Regions from separate parts of the Halomonas sp. A3H3 genome, predicted to be linked through region 3. Evidence: predicted binding sites of a transcription regulator. Region 3 holds the regulator's gene; each other region holds the start of a gene.
What was found. The regulator sigma-54, encoded in region 3, starts transcription at its own class of promoters, with help from an activator protein. The targets are predictions, from matches to a motif close to TGGCACNNNNNTTGCTNT.

Region 1: glnL (nitrogen regulation protein NR(II)) is a predicted target of sigma-54. The motif match lies at 1,560-1,577, and genes of this name have one in related genera.
Region 2: HALA3H3_RS15670 (circularly permuted type 2 ATP-grasp protein) is a predicted target of sigma-54. The motif match lies at 1,722-1,739, and genes of this name have one in related genera.
Region 4: HALA3H3_RS10405 (MSMEG_0572/Sll0783 family nitrogen starvation response protein) is a predicted target of sigma-54. The motif match lies at 2,206-2,223, and genes of this name have one in related genera.

The regions. Positions count from the first base shown of each region.
Region 1 is NZ_HG423343.1:1,496,440-1,500,069, reverse strand. It holds gene glnA (glutamate--ammonia ligase) at 1-837, shown strand, start outside; gene HALA3H3_RS27740 (DUF4124 domain-containing protein) at 1,025-1,177, shown strand; gene HALA3H3_RS27295 (hypothetical protein) at 1,114-1,287, shown strand; gene glnL (nitrogen regulation protein NR(II)) at 1,646-2,704, shown strand; gene ntrC (nitrogen regulation protein NR(I)) at 2,701-3,630, shown strand, end outside.
Region 2 is NZ_HG423343.1:3,522,875-3,526,504, reverse strand. It holds gene HALA3H3_RS15675 (alpha-E domain-containing protein) at 1-149, opposite strand, end outside; gene HALA3H3_RS15670 (circularly permuted type 2 ATP-grasp protein) at 154-1,635, opposite strand; gene HALA3H3_RS15665 (transglutaminase family protein) at 2,000-3,630, shown strand, end outside.
Region 3 is NZ_HG423343.1:5,106,602-5,110,231, reverse strand. It holds gene rapZ (RNase adapter RapZ) at 1-448, opposite strand, end outside; gene HALA3H3_RS23245 (PTS sugar transporter subunit IIA) at 536-1,006, opposite strand; gene hpf (ribosome hibernation-promoting factor, HPF/YfiA family) at 1,011-1,319, opposite strand; gene HALA3H3_RS23235 (RNA polymerase factor sigma-54) at 1,417-2,829, opposite strand; gene lptB (LPS export ABC transporter ATP-binding protein) at 2,959-3,630, opposite strand, start outside.
Region 4 is NZ_HG423343.1:2,337,374-2,341,003, forward strand. It holds gene HALA3H3_RS10395 (MSMEG_0568 family radical SAM protein) at 1-652, opposite strand, end outside; gene HALA3H3_RS10400 (Nit6803 family nitrilase) at 645-1,637, opposite strand; gene HALA3H3_RS10405 (MSMEG_0572/Sll0783 family nitrogen starvation response protein) at 1,652-2,134, opposite strand; gene HALA3H3_RS10410 (aminotransferase-like domain-containing protein) at 2,494-3,630, shown strand, end outside.

The DNA.
Region 1 (3,630 bases), 3.6 Mb from region 3:
ATTCGTGGCGCAATGTGTAATACCCTGGAAGCGATTGGTCAGACCGTCGAGGTACACCACCACGAGGTTTCCAACGCAGGTCAGAACGAAATCGGCGTTAAGTTCAACACGCTGGTGAAGAAAGCTGACGAAGTTCAGGAAATGAAGTACGTGATCCACAACGTGGCCCACGCGTATGGCAAAACGGCCACCTTTATGCCGAAGCCGCTGGTCGGTGATAACGGTTCGGGTATGCACGTTCACCAGTCTTTCTGGAAAGATGGCAACAACCAGTTCGCCGGTGACGAGTACGCTGGTCTGTCTGAAATGGCGCTTTTCTACATCGGCGGCATCATCAAGCACGCCCGTGCCCTGAACGCCTTTACTAACGCTTCTACCAACTCATACAAGCGTCTGGTTCCTGGCTTTGAAGCGCCGGTCATGCTGGCCTACAGTGCCCGCAACCGTTCGGCTTCAATCCGTATTCCTTACACCGCCAGCCCGAAAGGCAAGCGTGTGGAAGCGCGCTTCCCTGATCCGACTGCCAACCCTTACCTGGCGTTCTCTGCCATGTTGATGGCGGGTATCGACGGTATCAAAAACAAGATCCACCCTGGCGATGCCATGGACAAAAACCTGTACGACCTGCCGCCAGAAGAAGGCAAGTCAGTACCGACTGTGGCGCACAGCCTGGATCAAGCACTGGAAGCCCTCGACGCTGACCGTGCGTTCTTGACCGAAGGTGGCGTGTTCACCGACGAAATGATCGATGCCTACATCGACCTCAAGATGGAAGAAGTGGAGCGTATTCGTATGACCACTCACCCCATCGAGTTTGATATGTACTACAGTTGTTAAGTACAGCTGTTAAGTACAGCTGCTAATCAGCGTTCCTCGCCTCTGGCTGTTACTATCAGCCAGGCGGTGGTAACAATGATTGCCAATAGAACCCCGCTACGGCGGGGTTTTTTTATTGCTGGGAGGCTGAGAAGCGTGCCAGAGGGGCGATGAGCAGTGTGCTGGTAGCTCTCTTGGGCGTGGGGGAGTGGGTGGCACGGCGTTCGGGCAGGCGGTGTATCGGGTGACCGATCAGCACGGCAACGTTACCTTTACCGATAACCCAAGCAGCCCTTTATGCCCTGCGACCACTTTTCCATCGCTCTGCCCCAGCAAGGCGCACAGGTGGAAGAGGGAATGACCGTGGTGGAGGTGGTTATTGCGCCACCGTTGCGCGACGACCATCAGGTACGGCTGTTGGTGAATGGCGAGATTAGCCAGAAAGCGCGCACAGCGATGTCTTCTGGTTAACGTGCCTGCCGCAAGGGGGCACGAGATCCAGGCAGAATGCTGGAGAGCAGCCAGCGTTTACAGCACCGCACGGCAGCGGTGACGATTACGGTTCCTTAAGAGCGCTTTAATAAACGCGATCAAAAAAACAGCCCTAAGTATTACCTACCAAAACCTGGGTGCACTAAAGTGGTGCATGAGCAGGAGCATTTGGCACGGCAAGTGCGCTAAAACGATTCGCGCTCTTTCGCTGCGATGCCCGCAAGCCGTGCAAATGGACATAAACGTATAGTTGGCGCGCTTTTTGCAGCTCCCTCATTGATCATCCACCTGTAGGTCTGTATCGGCGATGGAAGACGCGATTTTTCAGGACACCACCATGCATCAGCGTTTGCTTGAGCATCTCACCACAGCGGTATTGCTGCTAGACGGCGAACTGCGTGTGCGATGGATGAACCCTGCCGCTGAAGCGTTGTTAGCGGTCAGCCTTAGCCGTGTTCACGGCATCAGCCTGGATACGCTACTTGGCGGGGATGTAAGCATTGACGAAGTATTGGCCAAGGCGCGGGATGCGTTTCACCCCTATACCCAGCGTGAAGCACGCATTACCCCGTTGAATAGCGAACCGCTCACGGTGGACTACACGGTGACGCCCTTATCCGACGATGAGCTGTTACTGGAAGTAGAGCCGCGGGATCGGCTGATGCAGATCTCCCGAGAAGAGGCGCTAACCACACGCCAGGAGACCATCAAGGTGCTCGCCCGCGGGCTCGCCCATGAAGTCAAAAACCCGCTGGGTGGCATTCGCGGGGCAGCACAGCTACTAGAGCGTGATCTAGACGACCCGGCGCTGCGCGAATATACCCATATCATTGTTGAAGAGGTGGATCGGCTGCGCGACCTGGTCGACTCCATGCTCGGCCCTAACCGGATGCTTAAACACGAGCCAGTCAACATCCATAAGGTGCTGGAGCGAGTGCGGGCGCTGCTGATTGCCGAACACCCTAGTGTGACAATCAGCCGTGATTACGACCCCAGCTTGCCCGATCTTTCCGGCGATGAATCGCAAATGATTCAGGCGGTGCTCAATGTGGCGCGCAATGCGGTACAGGCCATGAGCGATGCACAAACGCCGGAGCCCACTTTAATACTACGCACCCGTGCCCGTCGCCAGTTTACGCTTGGCGCCGAACGTCACCGGCTGGTCAGTGAAGTCGCCGTGATCGATAACGGCCCCGGCATTCCCGATACGCTGCAGGAAACACTGTTTTATCCCATGGTGTCGGGACGCGCGGAAGGCAGCGGCCTTGGGCTCTCTATTGCCCAGTCGATTTTGCACCAACATCAAGGATTGATTGAATGCGATTCACGTCCTGGACACACCGAATTTCGTTTACTGATTCCCATGGTTATTAATTTCACCGGAGAAGCGTCATGACTGAGGCTGCACGTAATGATGTTGCGCGGGTGGTCATTGTCGATGATGACCGCGCTATCCGCTGGGTGCTGGAGCGCGCCTTGGCGCAACCCGACCTTGACGTTGAGTGTATCGAGCGCGCCGACGTTGCCCTGACACGTTTGTTGGAAAACCCACCCGACGTGCTGGTTACCGATATTCGTATGCCAGGTATCGACGGGCTGGATCTAATGTCCCGGGTACGCGAAGCGCATCCTGACCTGCCGGTGATCGTGATGACCGCGCACTCCGACCTGGACAGCGCCGTGGCCTCGTATCAGGGCGGGGCATTTGAATACCTGCCCAAGCCGTTCGATGTTGACGAGGCCCTGGCGCTGGTACGTCGCGCCGTGGCTCACGCCCGTGAACGCCAGCGTCCGGTGACCGTGCCGGAAGGCTTGAACGCCGAAATTATCGGTGAAGCGCCCGCCATGCAGGAGGTGTTCCGTGCCATTGGTCGCCTCTCGCACTCCCACATCACGGTGTTGATTAATGGGGAGTCGGGAACCGGCAAAGAGCGCGTTGCCCAGGCACTCCATCAGCATAGCCCTCGTGCGGGCAAGCCGTTTATTGCCCTCAATATGGCGGCGATTCCCCGTGATTTGATTGAGTCTGAGCTGTTTGGTCACGAGAAGGGGGCTTTTACCGGGGCGACCCAGCAGCGCCAGGGGCGGTTTGAGCAAGCCAACGGCGGTACGCTATTTTTAGACGAAATAGGCGATATGCCCGCTGAAACCCAAACGCGGCTACTGCGCGTGCTGGCCGATGGAGAGTTCTATCGCGTTGGCGGGCATACGCCGGTCAAAGTGGATGTGCGCATTATTGCTGCCACCCACCAAAACCTAGAAGTGTTGGTGGATGACGGCCGCTTCCGGGAGGATTTGTTCCACCGCCTGAACGTGATCCGT
Region 2 (3,630 bases), 1.6 Mb from region 3:
ATTTCGATAAGCGGTGCCCAACCTAACGGCAGGCGCCCCGGCAAATCGAGCATAAGGTGGCTATTGACACTCAGCAAACGGGCAGTGTCTTCCGCACGTTCAATATAGCGCGCCATCCAGTAGAGGTTCTCTGCAACGCGTGACAGCATGGCGTTAGGCTCCTTTCACCGCGGCCGCTGCCGCCTTGTCGTCGGTTTCTACAATCCAGGTGTCTTTACTACCGCCACCTTGAGAAGAGTTCACCACCAACGAACCTTCTATCAATGCCACGCGGGTCAGACCACCGGTGGTGACATGGATTTCTGGCCCCGAAAGAATGAAGGGGCGTAAATCCACATGGCGCGGCTGCGGTAACCCATTCGCCAGCGTAGGCGTGGTCGACAGTGCCAGGGTAGGCTGAGCCATATAGTTGCGCGGGTTCGCCTTAATCAAACGGGCAAACTCTTCGCGGGTCTCTTTGGTTGAGCGTGGGCCAATGAGCATACCGTAGCCCCCCGACTCATTGGCCGGTTTCACTACCAATTCATCCAGGTGGTCGAGGACATAGCGGCGGTCGTCCTCGAACATACACAAGTAGCTGGGCACGTTAGGGATCAGCGGCTCTTGATCGAGGTAGTAGCGAATCAACGCGGGAACAAAGGCGTAAACGACCTTATCGTCCGCCACGCCAGCCCCCGGCGCATTGGCAAGTGCTACTTTCCCCGCCCGCCAGGCGCGCATTAGGCCCGCCACCCCCAGCATGGATTCCGGGTTAAATGCTTCCGGGTCGAGAAACTCATCGTCTACACGGCGGTAAATAACATCGACCCGGCGTAGCCCTTCCACGGTGCGCATGTACACCACATCATCGTCATCAACGAGTAGATCACTTCCCTGCACCAGCTCGACGCCCATTTGCTGGGCAAGATAGGCGTGCTCAAAATAGGCAGAGTTGTAGATCCCGGGAGTCAGTACCACTACCTGGGGGTCATCACCTGGCCTTGGCGACATCTCCGCCAGCATGTCGTAAAGCTGAGCCACATAGTCATCAACGGGCAAAATCTTGCCTGAGGCGAACAACTCCGGCAGTACCCGCTTGGTGACATTGCGGTTTTCCAGCATGTAGGAGACACCGGAAGGAATGCGTAAGTTATCCTCCAGCACGTAGAGCGTCCCGTCGCCATCGCGCACCAGGTCAGAGCCACATACATGAGCCCATACGCCGTGAGGGGGGTTAATGCCAACACACTGGGGGCGGAAATTAACCGATTGTGCCAGCACCTCGGCGGGCAGTACTTTGTCCTTAATGACTTTTTGATCATGGTAAAGGTCATCGATAAATAGATTCAGCGCCTGCACGCGCTGCTTAAGGCCTGCCTCGGTTTTACGCCACTCACTGGCGGGAATGATTCGCGGCACAATATCAAAGGGCCAGGCACGGTCAATCATCGCGCCTTCAGAGTAGACGGTGAAGGTAATCCCCATGGTACGAATAGCGATCTCCGCCGCGGTTTTTCGCTCCGCTAACTCCTCGGCGCTAAACCTTGCCAACATGTTGCACAATTCACCCGCTGACTCGCGTGGCTGACCGGGAGCGGCCATCAGCTCATCGTAGTAATCACGACACGCATAGTTATTCCAATTCACTTGGCTCATGGGCGCTCTCCTGGCGCTGGGGTGGAAGCGGCAACTTCCTCAATGCTCAGTGTAGGCCTGCCGCGTGCAAAACAATCAAACAATTGAGAGCAAAATGCGTACCATCTTTTGCGATATTTCAACGTTCACTTACTTAAACGCTACTTGACAGAGAGCACGAGGAAATTAAAACGTCTTTACGCCCTATCTTGGTGCGCGCAAGAGGCATCAAGTTGGTGCATAACGCGATTTCCACTTTAGTTAAACGTCTTAGTTAAGATAGCGGCTGCAAAAAAGTAAAAGTGGAACGATACTTGCGAAACGTTCGGTTATTCCTTAACCCAACCGACCAGCCGGTTAATAACGGTTCTTTTGAGGGTGGCTCATGACCATTCGCGTTGCCTTGTATCATCGTACGACTTACCACTTTGACCGCCCGGTGCGTCTTTCGCCCCATGTTATTCGACTGCGCCCAGCGCCCCACTGCCGTACTCATATCGAAGCGTACTCGCTCAAACTCTCCGGCGATGACCACTTTTTAAACTGGCAACAGGATCCGTTCGGCAACTTCAATGCTCGCGTGGTGTTCCCTGAACCGCGCCAAGAGTTAACCATTGCCGTCGAGCTAATCGTCCCGATGACGGTGATTAACCCGTTCGATTTCTTCTTGGACGACATTGCGCAAACGATTCCCTTTGCTTACCCAGAAGCGCTGCGCCAAGAACTAAGCCCCTATCTTGAAATAACCGAATCAGGGCCACGGCTGATGGAGTGGCTCAAAGCCGTTCCCCGTGAACCGACTACCACCGTCGATTTTCTGGTCGCGCTTAATCAACGTCTGCAGAATGACATCGGTTACCTAGTGCGCCTGGAGCCCGGTGTCCAGAGCTGCGAAGAGACGCTGACACTCGCCAGCGGCTCCTGCCGCGACAGTGCCTGGCTGCTGGTGCAAATTTTCCGCCATCTGGGCCTCGCCGCTCGTTTTGTGTCCGGCTATCTCATTCAGCTCAAGTCAGATGTTAAAGCGCTGGACGGCCCGAGCGGCAGCGAGGTGGACTTCACCGACCTGCACGCCTGGACCGAAGTCTTCCTGCCCGGCGCCGGCTGGGTAGGCCTTGACCCCACCTCAGGTCTATTCGCTGGCGAAGGACACATTCCCCTCGCCGCCACTCCGACGACGGGTAGCGCCGCGGCCATCACCGGATTTTCGGATAAGTGTGAAGTCACCTTTGATGTGACCATGGAGGTCGAGCGCATCCATGAAGACCCACGGGTCACCAAGCCCTATAGCGATGAACAGTGGCACCGTATCTGCACGCTGGGCGACCAAGTGGACGCTGAACTCTTACAGCAGGACGTTCGCCTTACTATGGGGGGCGAACCCACGTTTGTATCCGTCGACGATATGGAGAGCCCACAGTGGAATACCGAAGCGTTAGGTGAGCACAAGCGCGAGCGCGCCGAGGCACTGCTAACCCGGCTGCAAGCCGCCTATGCGCCCGGCAGCGCTATTCAGCAACAGCAGGGCAAATGGTACCCCGGTGAACCGTTACCGCGCTGGGCGCTGGCCTGCTATTGGCGGAAAGATGGCGTGCCGCTATGGCGAGATCCAAAATGGCTAGCTTGTATGGAAGGCGCCCCCAAGGTAGCCGTGGATGACACCACTGCCCAACGCTTTACCAAAGCACTTAGCGAACGCCTGGGCGTGGCTGAGCGCTACTGGATTCCGGCGTATGAAGATGCCTACTACTACCTCTGGAAAGAGCAATCGCTGCCGGTCAATGTCGACCCACGCGAAGCCAATCTAAAAGATGACGCCGAACGCCACCGTTTAGCTCGCTTATTGGAGCAGGGGTTAGACGAAGTCGTGGGCTACGCCCTGCCGCTGCGCCACTCGATCAGCCAAGCCCACCGCTGGGAGAGCGGCCGCTGGCCGCTCAAGCGCGACCACTTATTTCTGGTGCCCGGCGATTCGCCCATGGGCCTACGCTTACCCCTTTCAACGCTTCCCTGGGC
Region 3 (3,630 bases):
GGCGTAAATCGTGCACCGATAATCGTGATGTATCGATCAATAGGTCGGCCAGATCGCGAATATCCTCTAGCGTCGTCTCTTCTTTATTGATCGCCTCTTCCAGCGTCATTTCGCTATCGCGGGTCAGCGGATGACGGCGACGCGTTGCTGAGTAACGCTCAAGCAGTATGCGCGCATCGGTGGTCAGGTAAATAACTTGAAAGTCGATTTTACGCTGGCGCAACTCGTCTAATAAAGAGGGCAGGCGCTCCAGAGCTCCCGGCAAATTGCGGGCATCAATACTCACCGCTAAATGTGCTCGGTCGCCCTGGTCACGCAGTTCATCCACCAACGACCCCAGCAACATAGCTGGGAGGTTATCAATCGCGTAGTAGCCAAGATCTTCCAGCGCTTGCAAGGCGATAGATTTACCTGACCCGGAGCGGCCGCTAATGATCACCAGTTGCATAGAGTCTCTCTTTGCTTTGATCAAGCTGCGTTGAGGGTGGTGAGCGGATAACCTGCTGTGATCTGCCCTGAACAGGGTTTCAGACCCTTAGGCCGCTGATTGCTCGCGAATTTTGGCGGTAATCAGCTCAAGCAGTTCGCGCTGGCTGGCTGCTTTACGCAGTTGCTGGCGCGTGTCCGCATCATTCATGATGGTCGCTACCTGACCCAGCAGTGAGAGATGCGTGTCATCTGCCTCTTCGGGTACCAACAGGACAAACACCAGATCTACCGGGTCGCCGTCGATAGCGTCAAAATCGATCGCTTCAGCCAGTTTCAAAAATCCAGCGATAGGGGCGTTGCAGTGGGGGCTACGCGCATGAGGAATAGCCACGCCGTTACCAATACCCGTACTACCTAAGCGCTCGCGGCCGATTAAACGGCTAAACACTTCTTGGCTGTCCAGGCTGGGGATATTTTGGGCGATAAAGGTGCTGTAAAACTCCAGCACCCTTTTTTTGCTGCCCCCGGGGACGTCGAACAGAACGCGTTCCGGGGGGAGTATGGTTTCCAACGTCATTGAATTAACGCACACCGGCGCCTTGGGCGCGAGCTTGTGCTTTTTCCTTGTGTTTAACGAGTTGACGGTCGATTTTGTCCGCTAGTGCGTCGATAGCGGCGTACATATCACTGTCTAGGGCTTCCGCATGTAAGTCAGCACCTGCGGCGTGCAGCGTACAGGCGGCCTGCTGGCGCTCTTTCTCCACTGATAAGGTGACTTGCACCGTAGTTATATTGTCGTAATGGCGCTCTACACGCTCAAGCTTTTCGTTGACATAGTCACGCAAGGCGTCAGTCAGTTCTACGTGATGACCAGTGATATTTACTTGCATTGACGTGCTCCTTATCCATCGGACTGTACTTCGATTGTAACCCTTTTTGCCGCGTTGCAAAGCCCTTGTCGAGAGTTTCCCTGAAACGTTAACGAAGTTAGCGCAAACGACGCCGTTCACTGGAAGAGGGAATGCCCATGGCTTCACGGTATTTCGCCACCGTACGACGCGCCACTTGAATCCCTCCTTCGCCTAATAGCGTCACTAAGCGGCTGTCTGAAAGCGGCTTGCCGGGCGGCTCCTCTTGAATCAGTTTCTTGAGTCGTGCACGGATGGCGGTGCTGGAGTGGCTGTCGCCATCTTGACCGCTCACCTGGCTTGAGAAAAAGTATTTGAGTTCAAACACACCACGGGGTGTATGGATATATTTTTGCGTCGTTACCCGTGAAATAGTCGACTCGTGCATCTCCACGGCTTCGGCAATGTCGGCCAGTATCAGTGGTTTCATGGCTTCTTCGCCGTGCTCTAAAAAGCCAATCTGGCGGGTAATGATTTCGCGACCAACACGCAGCAGCGTATCGTTTCGGCTAGAGAGGCTCTTGATCAACCAGCGCGCTTCCTGCAAGTGCTCTTTGAGAAACTGGTTGTCATCGCTTTTATCCGCACGCTTAATCAAGCTGGCGTAGTCGGGCTGAATGCGCAGCCGTGGCAGGGCCTCGGGGTTGAGCTCTAAATGCCAGCCTTCATTATCGTGGCGGACGACTAGATCGGGGGTGACATAGCTGTCATCGGTGTCGCCGTAGGCGCTGCCTGGGCGTGGGTCTAGGCTGCGAATAAGCAGGATGACATCGGCCAGCTGTTCGTCGTCGAGCCCTAGACGGCGTTTCAGCAGACGCATATCGTCTTTGCCAAGCGCTTCGAGAAACTGCCGCACCAAGCGGCGGGCGGGAACCAGCAGTGGCGTATCATCGGGGAGAGCTGCGAGCTGCAGCATCAAGCACTCACGCAAGTCACGGGCAAATATGCCGGTCGGCTCAAACTGCTGGAGCTTGAGTAGAATGGTTTCCACTTCGCGCTGGCTTAGCCCGTCAATGCCCTGGGCACGAAGCCCTTCACGGATGTCGTTGAGCGGCTGGGTCAGGTAGCCGTTGGCGTCTAGCGCGTCGATTAAGCTTTCCGCGACAAGCTGCTCGCGAGCGCTAAAATCGGTCATGGCGAGTTGCCACAGCAGGTGGCCATGAAGGCTCTGCCCGGCTGCCTGGCGCTCAAAGTCGGGGCCTTCGCTGCTGCCCCCCTGGCTTCCCATATCTTGATAGGTATCTGACCAGTCGCTATCTACCGAGAGCTCAGTAGGGATGCTCTCTGACCACTCTTCTTCCTTAGGCTCGCTGACAGCCTGTTCACTAAATTCATCTTCCTGCTCCAGCATGGGATTGGCATCGAGGGCCTGCTGAATTTCTTGACGAAGATCCAGCGTAGAGAGTTGCAGCAGCGCAATGGCCTGCTGCAACTGGGGCGTCATGGTCAGCTGTGTGCCGATACGCAGTTGGAGAGAAGCTTTCATGACCATCTGAGAACCACTCGTTAATCAGAATGCTCCACCCTAGTGCGAGTGAGTGCTTGGCGCAAGTGCAATAAGCATGCCATTGGTCGTAAAGTTGTTTTAAAGCGCTATTTAGGGGTGATTAAGGCAAAAACATTACAGGCGAAAATCGGCGCCCAAATACACATCCCTTACTTTTTGGTTGGTGAGAATCGAGGCGGGCGAGCCACTGGCGATGATTTGCCCATCGCCGACGATATAGGCGATATCGCAAATGTCTAGTGTTTCACGCACGTTGTGATCGGTGATCAGCACGCCGATATGGCGCTGTTTCAGTGCACGAATGATGGTTTTAATCTCACCTACCGAGATGGGGTCAACGCCCGCAAAAGGCTCATCGAGCAGAATAAAAGCGGGCTCTGTGGCTAGCGAGCGGGCTATTTCTACACGCCTGCGCTCGCCGCCCGAAAGGCTCATGCCCAGGTTGTCGCGAATATGGGTGATATGGAAGTCTTCGAGTAGCGCTTCCAGGCGCTGTTCGCGATCGCTGCGGTTAAGCTCTTTGCGGGTCTCGAGTATCGCCATAATATTCTCGGCAACCGAGAGTTTGCGGAAAATAGACGCCTCTTGAGGTAGATAGCCAATCCCCGCGGCTGCGCGCTCGTGCATGGGGGCGCGCGTTAAATCCACATCGTCGATACCCACCTTGCCAGCGTCGGATTTGACCAGCCCAACAATCATATAAAATGAGGTGGTTTTGCCCGCGCCGTTGGGGCCCAAAAGGCCAACGACACTGCCTTGGGATATCTCCAGATTGATGTCTTTGAC
Region 4 (3,630 bases), 2.8 Mb from region 3:
ACCAAACGGGATCCTTCGGTGGTTCGCACTGCCCTTGCAGCGGAAGATCCACGGCCGCTTTGATGGCCCTGGCACTTTCGCAAAGGACGCTGGCTCCTCGGTCAGACGTGGCTGGCGTTCCGGTAGTCATGACCATATGTTTGACACCGTCGAGCTCGACAGCGGCCTTAGCCACCTCGGCCAGTTGGTCTGGGGACTTATGCGCAATGGTGCGCCCGGCTTGGAGTGATTGACCAATCGAGCAGAATTTGCAGGCTTTGCGCCTGCTCTCATAGCGGATGCATGTTTGCAGTACCGTCGTGGCCAGTACATCGCGGCTATGCAAGGTGGCGATATGCGTGTAGGGGACGCCGTCAGCGGTTTGCAGGTCGTAGAAGTGGGGCGTATCTGCAAAGGTAATATCGGCCATAGGAATCGTGTTTTCAGTCAGCCTATGCCCTTCATCACCTGACACTACGCTAAACGGTGAACGCCATGCCGACTGGGTATAGACGGGCACCATCATAGTGATTCCATCGATGGTTATTGCCTGATGGTCAGAAGGGCCAGCGCCGCCCCGTCGGCTGACATGCTCTTGTGATGCATCCTGCAGGCGTACGCCATGGGTTTGAAGTTCGGTGAACAAGCGTGAGCGATCGGCGAGCTTACTCATCTTCATCTCCTTGGGCATTATGGCCCTGAGCGGAAGTGGCCAGTGGCTGGCAGCAGTGGGCGGGCATATCGTTAATGGCTAAGCTCAACAGTTCAGGGCGCGCATAGTGGCCCACCGAATCCATCATTCGCTTACGCTTGGTAATCAGGGCGAAATCCAGGTCGGCAATGACGATGCCTTCTCCTTTGCGCAGCGGCTCGGCCAAGTGCTTACCTTCTGGCGAGATAATGGCGGTGTTACAGCCATCACGCAGAGCACGTTGTAGCGTGGTGTCGGGGGTAATGGATTCGATTTGGGAGTCGGTTAGCCAGCCGGTGGCGTTAACCACGAAACAGCCCGCTTCAAGGGCGTGATGACGGATGGTTACTTCAATTTGATCCGCAAAGACTGGGCCGACCAGCGAGCCAGGAAACTGGCTACAGTGGATCTGCTCGTGCTGGGTCATCAGGGCATAACGTGCCAACGGATTGTAGTGCTCCCAGCAGGCCAGGGCGCCAACACGGCCCACGGCGCTATCCACCACCTTCAAGCCCGAGGCATCGCCCTGGCCCCAAATCATGCGTTCGTGGTAGGTCGGCGTGAGCTTTCGGCGTTTCAGCAACAGATGCCCGTCGCTATCAAAGATCAGTTGAGTATTGTAGAGGGTGCCATGATCACGCTCATTAACGCCAAGCACGACGACGATGCTCAGGGTGCGAGCGCGCTCAGCGACAGCATCAGTGATCGGGCCTGGTACCACCACGGCCTGTTCATACAGCCGTAAGTGCTCGGCGCCACAGGCCACGGCGGGGTAGACAAATGAAAAGTACGGATAGTAGGGAACGAAGGTTTCGGGGAACACGATCAGCTCAGCCCCCTTGCTGGCCGCTTCGTCGATTGCATCCAGTACCTTGACCAGCGTGCCGCCAACACTCTCAAGATCGGGAGAAAGCTGAGCGGCAGCGGCCCGCACTATGGTCGTTCCTGTCATGTTTGCTTGTGCCATGACCGCTGCTCCCCTTAGACAGTCCAGGTATCGATGATCAGTGCATCGTCGCGCACGTGAAGCAGCTTGAGGTCAAGCACATCCAGTGGATTGATCGCGCGGATGCCCTCAATGAGTGACGGTTCGCCATGACCATAGAGTGCTTGAAGAGCAAAGCGGCAGGCGTAGACCTTGCCTCCCTCGGCCATAAACTTGGTCAACTGATTGTTGAAATTCATGTGGCCGGGAAACGCTTCATCGCCCAGGGTCGGGAAGCCACGCTGGACACCCAAAGTGACGCCAGGGCCATACAGTAAGATGGAGGTTTCAAAGCCTTTACGCAGCAAACGCGTTGCCTGCAGCATATTCACGAAGCCGATCGACCCCTCAAAGGCAACCGTATGAAAAGTTACCAGGGCTTTTTCGCCTGGTTTCGCTTTTACGTCTTCAAAAACCTTCTCTTCGTAGTCGACCAGAAAATCGCCTTTCTTGTTGAGTGGTTGCGTCACTGTAGGCATGTCTAAGCTCCGTTTATTGCGAGTGGGAGAGTCGTTAACCGCCGTGCTTACACAAGCGGTACGATCAATACGGAGCAATCGACGTGCCAATTGATATGCTTATTGATCCAATCAATTGTCGATCATGTAGGTCGCTCTAAGCCTAAAAATTGACCAAATTTTTAGGCTAAAAAAATAATAAAAGGCTAATGTTTCAAAAAAACTGTGTTTTTCACCTTATTTGTGCAATAAAAGTGTGTTTTGCACCATTAAGTACATATGCAATCAATTTTTTATTTGTGCAATCTTTAGCCCATCAGTGATAAGTTTTGGTCGATAAGAAGAGTAGGTAACAATGTTTATTTAACGACGGGGAAGATATGCATACATCTGAGCTGGAACGCTGGCGAAAACGTTTAGACAAGGAGGTCAGCCAGCCAGCTTATCGTCTGGTCGCTGAATTGATTGCTGAAGATATCGGTAGTGGTCGGCTGCAGCCCCGCGAGCGACTGCCCCCGCTGAGAGAACTGGCGGGGGCTTTGAGTATCAATTACACGACGGCGGCGCGTGCCTATAACGAAGCTAAGCTGCGAGGCTTGATTGACTCGCATCCGGGCTCGGGCACTTTTATTAAAGGTAAGGCAGTGTCAGTGAAGCCGAGCAGTGGTTATGAGATGACCATGAACCTAATGATTGAGCCCGCGATACCGACGTTGATTGAACGAGTACGCGATAGCGCTATCTCGGTGTTGGCCCAGCGTGATCTTTACTCACTGCTGCGTTATCAAACCTTTGGTGGCAGCCATCATGACCGTGTGGCTGCGCTCCAATGGCTGGATCGGCGGCTGGACAACACGACACTGGAACAGGTCTTGATATGCCCCGGTATTCACAGCGGCCTGGTTGGGCTACTGATGCAGTTGGTAGCCCCAGGTCAGCTAATTTGTGTCGAAAGCCTGGTCTACCCCGGCCTAAAGGCTATTGCGGCCCAGCTCGGGCTGACCCTGCATTCATTGGAGCGTGACTCCGATGGCCCTCTTGTTCGCTCCTTCGAGGATATCTGTAAGCAGGGTCAAGTGGCCGTTTTGTACATTAATCCCACCATCCAAAACCCCACGACGACGACTATTCCCTTGGGGCGTCGTGAAGCTTTGGCCGATGTTGCCTTGCGCTATAGCATCCCGATTATTGAAGATGATGCTTACACCATGCTCAGCGAAGAGAAGATCGTCCCTATTGCTAACTTGGCCCCTGAGCTCACTTACTATCTGACGGGGACTGCCAAGTGTTTTGGCCCCGGTTTGCGATCAGGATTCCTACACGCCCCCACCAAGCGACAGGCGCAGAGAACCGCTGGGGCGCTTCGAGCCACCTCGGTGATGTCCAGCCCGCTGATTGACGCCCTGGTCACTGAGTGGATAACCGATGGGACGGCAGATGCCATGCTTAAAGCGATCCGTATCGAGGCCATTGCCCGCCTTGAAATAGCCGAGAAGATTCTGGGACGTCAGCGCATC